2 regions of the Lysinibacillus sp. RU7 genome follow, and region 2 is predicted to be linked to the other one. Evidence: predicted binding sites of a transcription regulator. Region 2 holds the regulator's gene; the other holds the start of a gene.

What was found. The regulator LexA, encoded in region 2, represses DNA repair genes until DNA is damaged. The targets are predictions, from matches to a motif close to CGAACATATGTTCG.
Region 1: parE (DNA topoisomerase IV subunit B) is a predicted target of LexA. The motif match lies at 1,482-1,495, and genes of this name have one in related genera.

What each region holds. Positions count from the first base shown of each region.
Region 1 is NZ_JBYQFK010000014.1:97,330-105,592, forward strand. It holds gene parE (DNA topoisomerase IV subunit B) at 1-1,462, opposite strand, end outside; gene plsY (glycerol-3-phosphate 1-O-acyltransferase PlsY) at 1,842-2,444, shown strand; gene AC3II9_RS11965 (HesB/YadR/YfhF family protein) at 2,517-2,819, shown strand; gene AC3II9_RS11970 (methyl-accepting chemotaxis protein) at 2,921-4,891, shown strand; gene AC3II9_RS11975 (methyl-accepting chemotaxis protein) at 4,979-6,706, opposite strand; gene AC3II9_RS11980 (hypothetical protein) at 7,413-7,652, opposite strand.
Region 2 is NZ_JBYQFK010000001.1:102,725-110,987, reverse strand. It holds gene AC3II9_RS00505 (alpha/beta hydrolase) at 1-246, shown strand, start outside; gene AC3II9_RS00500 (S-ribosylhomocysteine lyase) at 302-769, opposite strand; gene AC3II9_RS00495 (YneF family protein) at 974-1,195, opposite strand; gene AC3II9_RS00490 (hypothetical protein) at 1,404-1,718, shown strand; gene tkt (transketolase) at 1,828-3,822, opposite strand; gene AC3II9_RS00480 (DUF896 domain-containing protein) at 4,206-4,439, opposite strand; gene AC3II9_RS00475 (YneB family resolvase-like protein) at 4,576-5,253, opposite strand; gene yneA (cell division suppressor protein YneA) at 5,250-5,588, opposite strand; gene lexA (transcriptional repressor LexA) at 5,753-6,373, shown strand; gene AC3II9_RS00460 (gamma-glutamyl-gamma-aminobutyrate hydrolase family protein) at 6,416-7,108, opposite strand; gene AC3II9_RS00455 (prepilin peptidase) at 7,270-8,022, opposite strand; gene AC3II9_RS00450 (potassium transporter) at 8,034-8,263, opposite strand, start outside.

The sequences.
Region 1 (8,263 bases), on a different contig from region 2:
CCGATCCAACACCTGCACCGATTGCATGAATAATCGTTGCAATTTCTTCATTTTTCATAATATCTTGTAGCTTCGCTTTTTCCGTATTAATCACTTTCCCGCGCAGTGGCAAAATCGCTTGGAAGCTGCGGTCACGCCCTTGTTTGGCTGAACCACCTGCAGAATCTCCCTCTACAAGGTATAATTCATTTTTGGCCGCATTTTTGGACTGAGCCGGTGTTAATTTACCTGACAACAGCGTACTACTCTTTTTATTTTTCTTGCCGTTTCGCGCATCCTCACGTGCCTTTCGTGCAGCTTCACGTGCTTGTTGCGCGCGAATCGCTTTACGGACTAAAGAAGAGGATAATTCAGCATTTTCCTCTAGCACATATAAAAGCTGCTCCGATACAACCGTATCCACAGCAGAACGCGCCTCACTTGTACCGAGCTTCCCTTTTGTTTGTCCTTCAAACTGCAGTAAATGCTCCGGGATACGAACAGAGACGATAGCAGATAAGCCTTCGCGGATATCGGTCCCTTCCAAGTTTTTATCCTTTTCTTTGAGTAACCCAATTTTCCGTGCATATTCATTAAACACACGTGTCATAGCGGCTTTTGCACCTGTTTCATGTGTGCCGCCGTCTCGTGTGCGTACATTGTTAACGAATGAAAGAATTGTTTCAGAGTAGCCATCATTAAACTGGAAGGCAAACTCTACTTCAATTTCTTGCTGTGCCCCTTCCACATATTGAACCGGGTGTAGCACGTCTTTTTCTTCATTTAAATAAGCGACAAATGCTTCAATACCACTTTCATAATGGAAAGTATCAGACGTACCCTCACCGCGCTCATCAATCAGCTCAATTTTAAGCCCTTTTAACAAGAAAGCGGATTCACGAAGACGCTCAGCTAATGTATCATAGTTAAACTTCGTTACGGAGAAGATTTCTTTATCTGGTAAGAAATGAACAAGTGTGCCTGTCTCTTTCGTTTTTCCGATTGTTTCAAGCGATGTAGCAGGCTTTCCTCCTTGCTCAAAACGTTGACGGTGAATGACACCATCACGATAAATTGTGACTTCTAAAAATGATGAAAGGGCATTGACAACGGATGAACCTACACCATGTAAGCCGCCACTTGTTTTATAGCCACCTTGGCCAAACTTCCCTCCAGCATGTAATACTGTAAAGATGATTTCTGGCGTAGGTTTACCCATTTTATGCATTCCCGTAGGCATACCTCGTCCGAAGTCACGTACACTCATACTATTATCTTCATGAATTTTGACGATGATATGTGAACCAAACCCAGCAAGTGCTTCATCAACCGCATTATCCACTATCTCATACACTAGATGATGAAGACCGCGCCCGTCTGTAGAACCGATATACATCCCTGGTCGTTTACGAACAGCTTCCAATCCTTCTAATACTTGAATGGCATCGTCATTATAGGCGATGCCTTGTTGCTTATTTACCAAATCAATTCCCCTCCAAAACCAAACAAACGTTCTACCACTACTAATCGTACTTGGAATAGTAGGCGCTGTCAATATTTCCAACAAGCGCAATTAGACATTTATTGTATCATCATCTCTGTCCCAATAAAAGTTCATGCACTATTGAAATTCATGAAATAGGGGCATATTTCCTTCTTTTTTTCAAAAATAACGACAAAAATATACCCTTTTTCCTATATGAAATGGATTTCTTTCTACTAATGATACATCATTCCATGGTAGGATATCTTGATATATGATAAATTCCACTTTCTAATTGAATGAAAAACGTGTAAAATACTTGATACAACCTATTAGTACCAACTAATAATTTTTTTACTATTGAAAGGAGCACAACCGCATGCTAAATGCACTTATTATTCTTTGTGCTTATTTAATTGGTTCCATTCCATCTGGATTATGGGTCGGAAAAGCTTTTTATAAAACAGACATTCGTGAACACGGTAGCGGAAATTTAGGAGCGACGAATACATTCCGCACACTTGGGAAAAAAGCCGGCATTGCTGTCACTATTATCGATGTGTTAAAAGGAACAGCAGCCGTACTATTGCCACTTCTCCCATATTTTCAGGAGACAAGCATTCATCCACTTATTTTAGGTGTTGTGGCGGTAATTGGTCATATGTTCCCCATTTTTGCAAGCTTCCGTGGTGGAAAAGCAGTGGCGACAAGTGCAGGCTTATTATTAGGCTATACTTGGCCGTTATTTATCGTTTTATTCTGCACCTTCTTGTTGGCATTAAAATTAACAAAAATGGTCAGCCTCACATCCATCATCGCAGCGACTGTCGCACTTATTTATAGTATTGTTTACGGATTTGTCAGTGGTGAATGGGAATTAAGCATTTTAATCGCTTGTTTATTTACGTTTATTGTTTACCGTCACCGTGAAAATATTAAACGAATCAAAAATGGCACAGAACCAAAAGTGAAATGGATTTAAGCTCTCTGCTCGAGAGCTTTTTTATTTTCATTCACTCAAATTGCTTGCATAATAGACAACGAGGTGATGAAATTGAAAATTGTTATAACAGACGAGGCATTTGCATGGTTTCAAGAAGAAATGGAAGTCGAACAAGGTGACTATATTCGCTTTTATGCACGGTATGGTGGTTCCTCGCCGTTCCATGAAGGATTTTCACTTGGCATGAATCGTGAGTTACCACATGAAATCGGTGTGGAAACAGACGTAAGCGGTGTCCATTTTTATATTGAAAAAGCTGATGAATGGTTCTTTAATGAGCATGATTTATATGTATCATTGAATAAACAGTTAGATGAATTGGCCTATGAATACAAACTTGCTACGAATTTGTAGCAAGTTTTTTTATACTGATTTTTCGCTTTCAAACAAAACCTATAGACGAAATGGACTATATTTATGTTATATTGGAAAGGATTGTTTAGAAAGGAGTACTTATGCAATTTAATACATTAAACAAAAAGTTAGTCGCTGTATTTTTATCTGTCACTCTCATTGCATTAGGAATGACCGTTGCCATTTTATTTTTTACTTCTGCAAATAGCTTAAATGCCATGAGCGAAAGTCAGCAAATAGAAGTGGAACAGACAGTGAAAACACATTTTGAAGCGACAGCAAATGAACTTTTAACCCTTTCCGCACTCTACGCAGAAGATGAAGCGGTATTAAAGGCTTTTGCTTCAGGGGATCGCACACAAATTCAACAGACGTTAATCCCTATGTATGAGCGATTACAAACGGAACATGGCGTAACGGTTTTTGAAGTGGGCGATCAAAACGGAATCGTGATGCTACGTGGGCATAATCCAGAGAAATACGGTGACGATAAAAGTAATTTACCTGCGATTCAGTCTACATTAACGGGTCAATCGACTGCTGGCTTTGAATTTGGTAGTAGTGGATTATCCGTTCGAGCATTTATGCCACTTGTTCACAATGATCAAATCATCGGGACGCTCCAAACAGGCTTGGATGATACTTTTGTAAAAGAACTGCAACAATTATTACCCAATATTACGATTAATTTATATAACGAAGAACAGACAATTGTTGTATCTTCCGAAGAACAAAATCTCGGTCAAACATTACAAAACAACACAATGCTTCCTTCTATTCAAAACGGTGAACTTGTACGTATGCACAATGACTCGATGATTGAAACGTATATGCCGATGTACGATCCAACAAATACGAAAATTATTGGTATGATACATATTAGTCAAGACACTTCAGTGATTGCAGGTACGAAAAAACAAATTTTTATCGTAGCAACCATCGTATTAGTTGTTACGACGATTGTCGTTGTGTTTATTTCTATTTTATTTAGTCGCTCGATTTCAAATCCGGTGAAAGCCATTTCAAAACAAATGACTGTATTAGCAACAGGTGACTTACGTAACCATTTAGTGCTCAAAAAGCAAAAGGATGAAGTAGGCGACTTAATCGAAAGCATACAACACTTCCAACATAGCTTAAAACAGACACTTACCCAGGTAGCAACAACGGCAACAGAAGTATCCTCTTATAGCGACGAATTATCTTCCGCATCAAAAGAAGTAGCTACAGGTGCTACACAAATAGCCAACACGATGGAAGAGCTTGCAGCGGGAACAGAAAGCCAAATTCATGCAACAACGGAATTATCGACGATTATGAATGACTATGCTTGGAAACTACAAGATACAAGTAACCATGCAAGTGAATTGCAGCAAGGGACAGCTGAAGTTGTGGCTTTATCGAATGAAGGACGAACACTCATCACCCATTCGAACGAACAAATGCAGTCCATTTATCAAATTGTTGAAGATTCGATGGAGAAAATGAAAAAATTAGACGACCAGGCTCAAGATATTTCTTCCTTTGTCTCTATCATTAAAGCTGTAGCTGACCAAACGAATTTGTTGGCGCTCAATGCATCGATCGAAGCGGCGCGAGCTGGTGAACACGGAAAAGGCTTTGCTGTCGTAGCAGAAGAAGTGCGGAAATTAGCAGAACAAGTGGCAAGTTCCGTAGATGAAATTACAACGATTGTCCAAACGATTCAACAAGATTCAAAAAACGTCAATATGTCCTTAGCTACTGGATTTAGCAAAGTACAAGAAGGCTCCGCTCAATTACAACAAACGACAGAAACATTTATATCTATTAACGAAGCGATGCAACAAGTAGCGAATCATGTAGTGCGTATGATGCAAAATGTTCAGGGGATGGCAGAAGAAGGACAAGAAATCAATGCATCTATCGAAGAAATCAATGCTATTACACAAGAGGCTTCAGCTGGTGTTCAAGAAACAGCGGCAACTGCAGTCCAATCAAGCGCATTAATTAAAGAAGTATCAAGAGGAACAGAGCAACTAGCTACTCTCGCTACAGAACTAGATGCATTAGTCAAACAATATAAACTATAGCAACTATCCTTGAACATACAAATACGATAGCATTATGAAAGCGCAATAATCCTAACCTTACAAGGATTATTGCGCTTCTATTTGTTACTAAAGTTCCTTCTCTAAATCCGTTAATAAATTCAAAACAATTTCGGAATATTTCTCTAGTTCCTCAAAAGCTTTCTCTATTCCTATAGGGTCATTCATTTCAAAACATTTCACTGCCAGTTGAGCACTTTGATGTACTTGCATATGCGGTTGTTCCAAGTCTTTAAATGCTTTTTTGCTTTTCACATGATTAGGTAAATCTCCGTAATACCATTTCCCTAGTCTACATTCTTTATGAGAAATCGTTTCTTTTGCGTCGATTGTCCCTATGCCTAAAATTAAGTTATATACTCGCCATTTCCACAGTAAATGGTCCGTTTTCGCCACTTTTAAAATATCTTTTGACGTTAGTTTCACATTAATATTTAAGAATTTCTTTCGATACGTATCCATTTTATTGCTAATTTCAAAAAATGTTTTTGCCGTTTGCTTTGATATTTCTTGCGACTCTACACTATTATCGTAAATACTCGCATTTCTCGAAGCGATGTCCACAATCGTAGAGGTTTGTTCTTCACTCATCGCTGCTATTTGAGTAGTTGATTCATTAATTCCTTTCATCATTTCAACGATACTGATTAATGCTTCACTTGCACTTTCCGCCCCTACAACACTCTTTTCAACTAATTTTTCCGTTTGGCCAATCCCTTCAATGACTTCCAAAGATACATTTTGCAATGACTCCATATTAGCAATAATCTTCACAATTTGTTCCTTTGTATGCTCCGATAATTTTCTCACCTCTGAAGCAACTACTGAAAAACCACGCCCATGCTCTCCTGCGCGAGCCGCTTCAATCGATGCGTTTAGCGCTAATAAATTGGTTTGATCAGCGATTTCTTTAATGATTCTCACAATATCCTGTGTATAGTCAATTTCTTGATTCAGTTGTTCCACATTCTTTACAATTTTTCCATATACATGACCGACTCGCCTTATATCTTCCATCGTTTCATCTACGACTTTTCCGCTTTCTTCCGCTGAATGAACCGCCTCATCTGTTCCTTTTGCTACTTCAACTGCATAATTTGCTACCCCCTGTATAGAAGCACTCATTTCTTCAGTTGCGGCAGTTACACTATGGGTCTCGTCTATCTTTTTCTGCATGTTCGAAAGCAGTTGTTTGATTGTATCTAAACTCATCATCTCATTTAACATATCAGATACTTCGTTTAAAAAGTATTTAAACGTATTTTCCATATATACTTCAACGATCAATTGTTTGTCATAGGCTGCTAGCTTTTGTACAGCAACCACGCATTCTATCATACGTTGAGGATGACGATGTAGTTTTTCCATTAAAATTGTAGTCATTATCTGAATCAACAAATCATGTGCCGCAACAAAATTTTCTGCTGTCAAATTAATTTGACTATTGTACTCCCCTATTTTTATTCGCGTCACGATATAATGCTGATCTACTTCCGCTTCTAAAAATTGATCGATATATTGTTCGATCTTCTCTCTTAAACGATCGACTGTGGAGTGTTGCGCAATAAGTTGATTAAATATATGTTCAGATTGTATTCTTCCGTAAAATTTATTGATTATTTCCTTCTTAAAAGGAGCTAATATATCCGCTGATTGTTTGACCCTGTTAAGCGTTTCTTGGTCGACACCTAAGAACGATAAGCGCTCCTTCGCTCGCTCCCCCACTTTAGGTAAGTCTGTTTCTGAAGCATTTATATATTGATCCCATTTGTTAGATTTATTTATGAAAAAGACCATCTTTTCCCCTCAACTTTACATAGTATTATTTTTCATTTGAATACATACATTCCATTTCGTATTTCTATTCGGTTAGTAGACTTGAAGCTATTCTGAAATTAGGTGTTTTTAACTATACATAGTTAGAAGTTTCGAGGGTCTTTTCGTATAATAATAAGGCGGGCAAAAAAACCAATAAAATCCCCTATAGTAGTGATACGAAGGTATTTCACTACTAGCTTACATCCATTCAACCACCTACATAAATGGTGTTCATTACTTCAACTATTTTACTCTATTATAATTATATATAACTAAAAATCAACATTTATTCTTATTTTTATAAAAAATAAAGAGGATAAAGAATCAATGTATGAGGATTTCATTTAGGAATATAGATTTTTAATGAGATAACATCTTTCTTATCAGTGTGATTTTTTTAATGGAATAATTGATAAAAGGGGCTTGCTCTTTGATTGAAATGTATTTCCAATAGGGGGAAATGCGGATTGACAACGCTAAGAAATATACATGATTTTATGCATACCAAAAGGGAAGTCATAATCGTGTATATATTGATATATCCAGTGTTTGCGCTTCTTACATAAAAAGCTGTATAAATAATGTTCATAGGAAAAGCCACGAAAACGTTGATCGTTTTGTGGCTTTTTGGTGTACGCCCAAACTTTGATTTGGGAACTTTTTTTGTATGGACATGAATACTTATCTATCGCTTTTTCATTGTGAATTCTTCATATTCACCCCAAGCTATGTACGCTAGACCTAATAATAAAGCAATAATGCTACATATGCTCAAAGGGTTGCCAATATAGCTTAACATTGCGTTAAATAAATCCTCGTCCCAACTTGCTACACCTGAACCGAAGATGGCGGCACTTATATATTTTGCTGAAAATAAAAATGCAGCTATGGCTATAAAAGCAACTCCTGTTCCACGTTTGTTCATATATTCACCCCTTTGATTCCCTTAATATTCTACAAAACTCTAGTTATCCCCTTTAAAAACGCCCCCAAATCGCTTTCATTTGGGAATAATTTTTTATTTAGCGTTGTAAATCCGCATAAATCTCACGTAATCCCGTATAGAAAATATATTCAGAAGGAATGGGTCTTCACCAAAATGAGATGTAAAAAAATATAATCGGGTAAAAATTTTTAAATAGACTATAAACTAATAAGAGGATAATATGTTCAATATATGAGCATATATCCTCTTTTTGTTGCTTTGAAATAAAATTTGATCAAAAAATCACACAAAAAACCGGAAATTTACAATAAATATAAAGAATCCAGTTTGAAAAAAGATCGATCATTTCGTAATGGTGTTGCTTAACAATCGCACCCTATTGTTGAAGATAACAAAATATAAAAAGTAACGACTGCATACATACGTTGTAATGAAATAAAATAAACTAATAAAGAACAAATGACTTTGTGCTTTATTAGTTTGACTCTTCAATAGGAGTTGGATAATTACTGAATATAAGGTAAGAATTATTAAGAAAGGAAGGAGAGATACGATGTTCGATCAAGTTGCGTATTTTATTTTTCAAGCCC
Region 2 (8,263 bases):
GTCCCAAAAGACGCCGTAAAAAACATCGAAAAACCTGTGTTATTTATTCACAATTTACACGATACATTTATCCCGTGTGCCATGACGATTGACTTATATAAAGCGAAGGAAGGACCGAAGATGTTGCGATTATTTGAAAAAGGCGATCATGCACAAGCCTTTAATGAGGAACCCATAAAATATGAAGCAACGGTACGTGAATTTTTAGATCAATATGTACCACATACACTACTTTGCACATCATAAAAAGTCGAGCGATAGGCTTCTCCCTCACGACTCGACTTTTCTTTTTTATCATTTACTATGCAAATACAATATGCCATTCCGCACGTTTATCTAAAAATTCTTTTGCTAAGCGTTGCGCTCCTTCTAAACTATGGCTAGCCGCCCAACCGCATTGTACTTCATTACAAGCTGGCACTGCCTCCGCCGCTAATACATCCTTTAATGTTTTCTCTAACACGTCTAAAATCCCATCATAATTATCATGATTAATCACAGATAAATAAAAGCCTGTTTGACAACCCATTGGTGATAAATCAATAACATGATTTGTATGATTACGAATACGATCCGCCATTAAATGCTCTAAAGAGTGAAGTGCTGGCATTTCCATATGTGCCTTATTCGGCTGTTTAAAGCGAATATCATATTTCACCACAACATCGCCATATACACCTTGTTTTTTTCCCGCTAAGCGTACATACGGTGCCGCTACTTTTGTATGATCTAAATCAAAGCTTTCTACATTCGTTTTTTCTTTTCCCATTATTTTACCTCCTGAGACTTACTATGTTTTGATAGTAGACTAGATACTCAATGAAAGCAATAAAATATGTGAATTTTCATTGTTGATTTATTGTAAAAATACAACTCATACTCTATCAGTTGATGTCCCTTCTTAGCTAGATGCACTAATCATTTTCCACTAACAAAAAAAGCTGCCCTACAAAATGTAAGACAACCTTCCTCATTATTTATCTTGGAACTTGTTCATTTGAGACATCATTTGACGCACTTGCTTTTCAGATGGTTTACGTCCCATTTGTGCCATCATCACACGAATCATTTGTTCATTAATTGGTGGATTTTCTTTCAAATACTTCATCATATATTGACGAGCCGCGTAGAAACCGATTGCTACGCCCCCGATTAAAGCGACGATGATAAGTACAATACCAAGCCATAAATTCATTTTGAATCCAACCTCCTCCACTATACGAAATCCCGAGAAAACTCTCCAAAGAGGATTATACACTAATTCTAAAAGTGTTGCTATAGAATTCATTGTACAAGCCTTAGAAATATATGATTTATCGCTTTTTTCCATATTCTGAACTTCCTAGTTCATCATAGCATCCCTATTCATAATAAGGTAAAATTTAGAAAAGGAGGCGACTAATATGGATTTTACATATACAAGTTTTACAATCGACCCTACATTTACTGTATGGCAGCCTATTTTCCGAACAATATTTATTTTCAGCGTGATTTTTTTAGCCATCGTCATTGCAAAAATCATTCCGACTTGGATTACAGTGTTATATGCAGCTTTTTCTAGTATCATTGCGGGACAATTATTATATAGTGCCGGCATCATTATCGATGCATTCGTACTGAACGGCAATTCTTCCGATACAACTATTTTTATCGCCATATGTATCACAAATATAATCTCGATTTTCGTTTCCATATCGAAAAAACCAAAAGAGAGGTAGCTTCAAGCTACCTCCCTTTTTACGTTTGCTCCTGCGGTTACTCGTCGCAGAAATTAAGTGTTTTATATCGAATATATCGATTCCAGAGAAGCTGTTATACTTTCTTGAATTATAGTGCTTTTACTTTTGCTACTACGTTTTCGACTGTGAAACCGTATTTCTCCATCACTAACTCACCTGGCGCTGATGCACCGAATTGATCGATTGCTAATACATCGCCGTCAAAGCCTGTATATTTGTGCCAGCCTAAAGACGCACCCATCTCGATCGCAAGACGTTTTGTCACTGCTTTTGGAAGAACAGATTCTTTATAAGCTGCTGATTGCTTTTCGAAGCGATCTACTGAAGGCATAGATACGACAGACACATCGATACCGTCTGCTAATAATGCTTTTTGCGCTTCTACCGCTAATGAAACCTCTGAGCCAGTTGCAATTAAAATCGCATCTGGTGTTTCTTTTGTAGCTGGTGAAAGGACATAAGCACCTTTTTGTACACCTTCACGTACTGTTTCGATTGGTGCATCAAGAACCGGTAAGTTTTGACGAGATAATACTAAAACAGTTGGTGTAGACTCGCTTGTTAAGGCTACCTTCCAAGCTTCCGCTGATTCGTTTGCATCAGCTGGACGAATGACAGAAAGGTTTGGCATTGCACGTAATGATGCTAAGTGCTCGATTGGCTCATGTGTTGGACCATCTTCACCAACAGCGATTGAATCGTGCGTGAATACATACGTTACTGGTAAGCCCATTAATGCAGACAAACGAACAGCTGGACGTACATAATCAGAGAACACGAAGAATGTACCACCGAATACGTTTACGCCACCGTGTAAAGCCATACCGTTTAGTGCAGCACCCATCGCAAATTCACGTACACCGAACCAAATATTACGGCCAGCATAGTTCTCTGCTGAGAAGTCGCCTGCACCCTTCATTGTTGTTTTGTTCGATCCCGCTAAGTCCGCTGAACCACCAAAGAATGAAGGTACTTTTTTCGCAAGCGCGTTGATCGCATCTCCTGAAGATGAACGTGTTGCAACAGATTTACCTACTTCATATACAGGAATTTCTGCATCGTAGTCCGCTGGAATTTCACCGTTCATTGCATTTTCAAACTGCGCTGCTAATTCTGGGAATTGTGCTTTGTAGCTTTCAAATGTTTCATTCCAAGCTGCTTCTGCTTGTACACCTTGTACTTCTGCCGCTGCTTTAAATGTATCGTACACGTCTTGTGGAATTTGGAATGGCTCATGTGCCCAGCTGTACGCTTCTTTTGTTAAGACAACTTCATCTGTTCCAAGTGGCGCACCGTGAGAATCCGCTTTTCCTGATTTATTTGGCGAACCGAAACCAATGACTGTTTTCACTTCGATTAATGTCGGACCACCCGTGTTCTTTTTCGCTTGTTCAATCGCATTGTTGATTGCTTCAACATCGTTGCCATCATCTACTCGTAAGTAGTTCCAGCCGTATGATTCAAAACGCTTTTTAACATTTTCAGAAAACGATTTTCCTAAATCTCCGTCTAATGAAATATCATTTGAATCGTATAGGACAATTAGTTTTTCTAGTTGTAAGTGACCTGCTAATGAAATCGCCTCTGCCGCAACGCCTTCCATTAAGTCCCCGTCGCCACATAATGCAACTGTATAGTGGTCTACAATTTCATAACCTGGTTTATTGTAAGTGGCAGCAAGGTGACGTTCAGCCATTGCCATCCCGACTGTCATCGCAATGCCTTGACCAAGTGGACCAGTTGTTGCTTCTACCCCTACCGTATGACCATACTCTGGGTGACCTGGCGTTTTTGAATCCCATTGACGGAAGTTTTTGATTTCTTCCATGTCTAACCCATAACCACCTAAGTGCAGTAAGCTATATAATAGCATCGAGCCATGACCTGCTGATAATACGAAACGGTCGCGGTTAAACCATTTAGGATTTTGTGGGTTGTGGCGTAATTGCTTTGTCCATAATGTATACGCCATTGGAGCTGCACCCATTGGTAAACCCGGGTGACCAGAGTTGGCTTTTTCAATTGCATCAATTGATAATGTTCGGATAGCGTTAATCGCTAACTGATCCATATGTTGTGTCATATTATGACATCCTTTCTCGCACGAATATTGTTCTTATATAGTTTAGTCATATTTGTTAAATAAAACAATGCTTTTCAAGTAAATATGTTATACTTTTTTGTTAAATGTGACACATCATTGTTTTGATAAAATATTTATTAAAACTCCTTATCAAAACATGAAATTATCAATCCGTTCCACTACGGGCGGACGCTTTCCGCGGGCGAGGCCAAGCCTCCTCGTCACTACGTTCCTGCGGGGTCTCGGCTGTCTCGCTTTTCCCGCTGGAAGCTTTGCTCTGTAGCGAAAGGCGAATGCCGTCAGCTACACTCGCCACCCTTCGTTCCACTTGCTTTTAATATGTGTCTTTTTAATCAAGGTAATATTTCCAAATCGAGCATTTATTAATTTAAGAACTTTTTCTCTTGTGCTTGCTTCACTTTTTCAGGCGTTACATCATTTCCTGCTGCGTCAACGATTTTTACATTTTCAATTGTATCGCGCATCGTGTTGCGGAATGTGTCTAAGTATTCTTTTCGTAACTGCGATTGTTCCTTTGCTTCCGCTTCTGTTAATGTTCCCGCTTTTTTCTTTTTAGATAGCTCATTAATGCGAGCAATTTTTTCTTTTGATAGCATACATGTCTCACCTTTCTACACTAACTATTACAAAGGTATGAAAAAATAAGCGGAAGTGCAAGTGATTGTGCTTTATTCTGGCTATTTCGACAAATTTCTATCTTGCACTTTTCCAATAAAAAAAGAGCACCAGAACTTATTCTGGTGACTCTGTTGATTGTTCTTGTTGCTCAGTATATTCGATGTAGCGGCGATTTACCGTCGCTTTACTTACTTGAAACCCTAGTCCTTGTAATGTACTAGCAATTTCTTTAAATGTCATGCCTCTGTCTCGAAGCTTCACGATTTCTTCAATCGGAACTTCAATTCGTTCACGTCCCTCTAAGTTACCGCGCTCTGTTAAATTTAACTCGGGACGATAGCCATTTTCTACAGCGCGCCTCATGCCTCGTCGGATTTTAGCATTATGCAATTTCCGCTGATATTCTTCTACAATCGCCAATATTTCTAACAGCATTGTATCCATCTCATTTAATGATAGTGGTCCCGCTTCATTCAAGGAATAAACCGTTACCTCTTGCTTTAACAGTAAATGCAACACGGCCATCCGAGCATTCCCACGCCCTAACCGGGTTTCATCCTGAATGAAAAGCGTTTGAATACGTTTCGCTTTCATGAAATCGAGCATTTCAAGTAAGCCATCTCGGTCAACATCATAACCGCTTTGTTGATCTTCGAAAACAGCTGCTACGGTAAATTGTAACTGCTGGGCGTAACGTGTTAATTCTTCACGCTGCCTGACTAAAGATGTTTCTTGTGTTTCTTTCACTGTGCTTACACGGCAATAAACGACAGCTTGTTTTTGTTGTGTCATCGTTGTTCACTCGCTACTTTAATGGAATCAGTCTCTTCTTGTGTTGAAAGTCTAACAACATATACGGAGTCTTTTTCAACAGGAATTATAATCGTTTGACCTGCAGTTAACAGTTGATTAAATAAATAATTCTCCTTTTGTACAAAAGAAACCCAGTCTTGCGTAGACATTTTACCACGATATTCATCGGCTAACGACCATAAAGTATCGCCATGCTGCACTGTAATCTGTTCGTATTGCTCAATTTTTTCATCTGTTATGTATAAGTATGTCACAAATGCTACTGTAACCCCTAAAAGTAGAGCTACATAGTTATTTTTCTTTAACCAATTCATTGATAAATCCCCCTCGAATACTTGTTCGGAATATACGTTCTCATTTTAATACAGCTGTTCGTTTTTTGTCAATATTTTTTCGAACTTACGTTTGCTTTTCTGTTCGTATATGTTATACTGAGTGTAAATAATAAGGAAGAACTCTTACAGAGAGGTGAAAAAACATGACAAAAGTATCTAAACGACAGGAAGCAATTTTAGCATTCATCAAAGAAGAAGTACGCTCTAAAGGCTATCCACCGTCCGTTCGTGAAATAGGGGAAGCTGTCGGACTGGCTTCTAGTTCAACCGTTCATGGTCATTTAGCTCGTCTTGAAAGCAAGGGGTTAATTCGTCGCGATCCTACGAAGCCACGTGCTATTGAAATATTAAATCAAGAAGATACGCTCACAACTAAAGTAGACGTTATTCATGTTCCTTTAATCGGCAAAGTAACAGCCGGGCTACCGATTACGGCCATTGAAAATACAGAGGAATATTTCCCACTACCAAACACATATGGCACAAGTGAGGATCAAATTTTCATGTTGGAAATTATGGGCGAGTCGATGATTGAAGCAGGCATTTTAGATGGGGATTACGTCATCGTCAAACAACAATCTACAGCAAACAACGGGGATATTGTTGTAGCGATGACCGAAGATGATGAAGCAACAGTGAAGCGCTTCTATAAGGAAAAAACACATTTCCGCTTACAACCTGAAAACTCTTCAATGGATCCGATTTTAGTAGACCAAGTGAAGATTTTAGGGAAAGTCGTTGGTTTATACCGAAATATTCATTAATAAAAACGTGTAGGCAAAGTCACACTTCGCCTACACCGTTTTTTATTTTTGACACGTATCCACAAACGCTTTAAATAACGTAAGCGATGCATCATCTTGTTTCATAGCTAGCTCTTCTGGATGCCACTGTATCCCTAAACAAAATGTATAATCTGGATGTTCAATCGCTTCAATCACCCCATCACTCGTAGACGCCGTCACCATTAAGCCGTCCCCTACTTCTTTAATCGCTTGATGATGGAAGGAATTCGTCCACACTTCATTGCCAATTAACTCGAATAGCTTTGTTCCCTCTTTTACGACGACACGATGAATTTTTTCATGACGTGCTGATTTTTGGGCATGTTGTATAGCGCCATTTACTTGTGACGGAATGTCTTGATACAGCGAGCCACCAAACGCCACATTCAACACTTGATGGCCGCGACAAACCGCAAAAACAGGTAAGTCGCGCTTTAATGCGGCCTGTAATACTTGAAAATCACTTTCGTCGCGTTGTTCAATGACCATCCCTTGCATCGGAATTGGATCTTCTCCAAAAAATTTCGGATGAATATCATGGCCCCCAATTAAAAGTAACCCGTCTACTTTGGAGATAAATTCCTCAATGCCCGTTGTAATATGCGGGAAGCAAAGCGGAATGCCCCCTGCCTGTAAAACCGCTTGAATATACGTCTCATTAATTTCAAATTTTCTCTCTGATGAATGCATGGTCACACCAATAATCGGTTTCATCTAAATTCCCCCTAAGTTGATCCATTCGATATATGAAGCAAAAATCCTACTAGCTCACTATCATCTCTTATGAAGGTAGCGGTGTACTTGCTTTATTTTCAATTTTACTTGCCTAATCCACAGAAAAAAAGGCAAATTCCGCAGAATTCACCTTGTTTCATTTAAAATAATTGCCAGTACCATTCAATCAGCTGTGCACCATAAAAATAAGTAATCAGGGCACCAATCGCAATCGATGGCCCAAACGGTACAGGCGTTTTCCTTCCTTGGCCACGCACTTTTAATAGTATCAGCCCCATCACCATCCCAATAACAGATGCTAAAAACAAGGTTAACAGCGCATTGACGGTACCGAGCACGAGACCAATTAAAAAGAACAGCTTAATATCGCCGCCCCCCATACCACCTTTTGAGACAACCGCTATGAGTAGCAATATACTAAACCCAACACTAGCCCCAAGCAAGCTATCCCACCACGGTTCAAGTGGGGATAAAATACGCCCAATGACTAAAAATGGTAAGAAAAATAATAAGATTTTATTCGGAATCAGCATATACGCGATATCTGAAACATTAATAATGACGAGTAATGAAACAAACAGTAACGCCACAAAAAGCTCCGCACTCAAGCCAAACACCGTATAGCTCAGTGCAAAAAGGACCGCCGTCACGATTTCTGTTAATAAGTAGATCGGTGACACTTTGACACCACACCCGCGGCACTTCCCTCCCTGCATGACATAAGAAAGCACAGGAATTAGCTCCAATGCCGTTAACCTTTTGCTACAGTTTGTACAATGGGAAGGCGGGGTCACAATCGATTCCCCTTTTGGCACCCGTAAACCTACCACATTGTAAAATGAACCGAATACGAGACCAAATACCCCGAAAACAATCGTATACATCATGTCCATACTGGGTCCCCTTATTCGTAATAAAATGTTGTGATTTGAATGATTGCTGCTGCGATTTCCGAACGATCCTCTGCTAGTAACTCTGCTTCACCAGGTAATTGGTAATCAATTTTATCAATGTGCATCACACGTTCTAATCGCTCAATTTCTTTAATAAATAACTGTAATTTTTCAAAGTTTGGCGATTCCACATCCACTTCAAATGTCACTAATTTTAAATTAGTCGGTACATTTGCTGTGG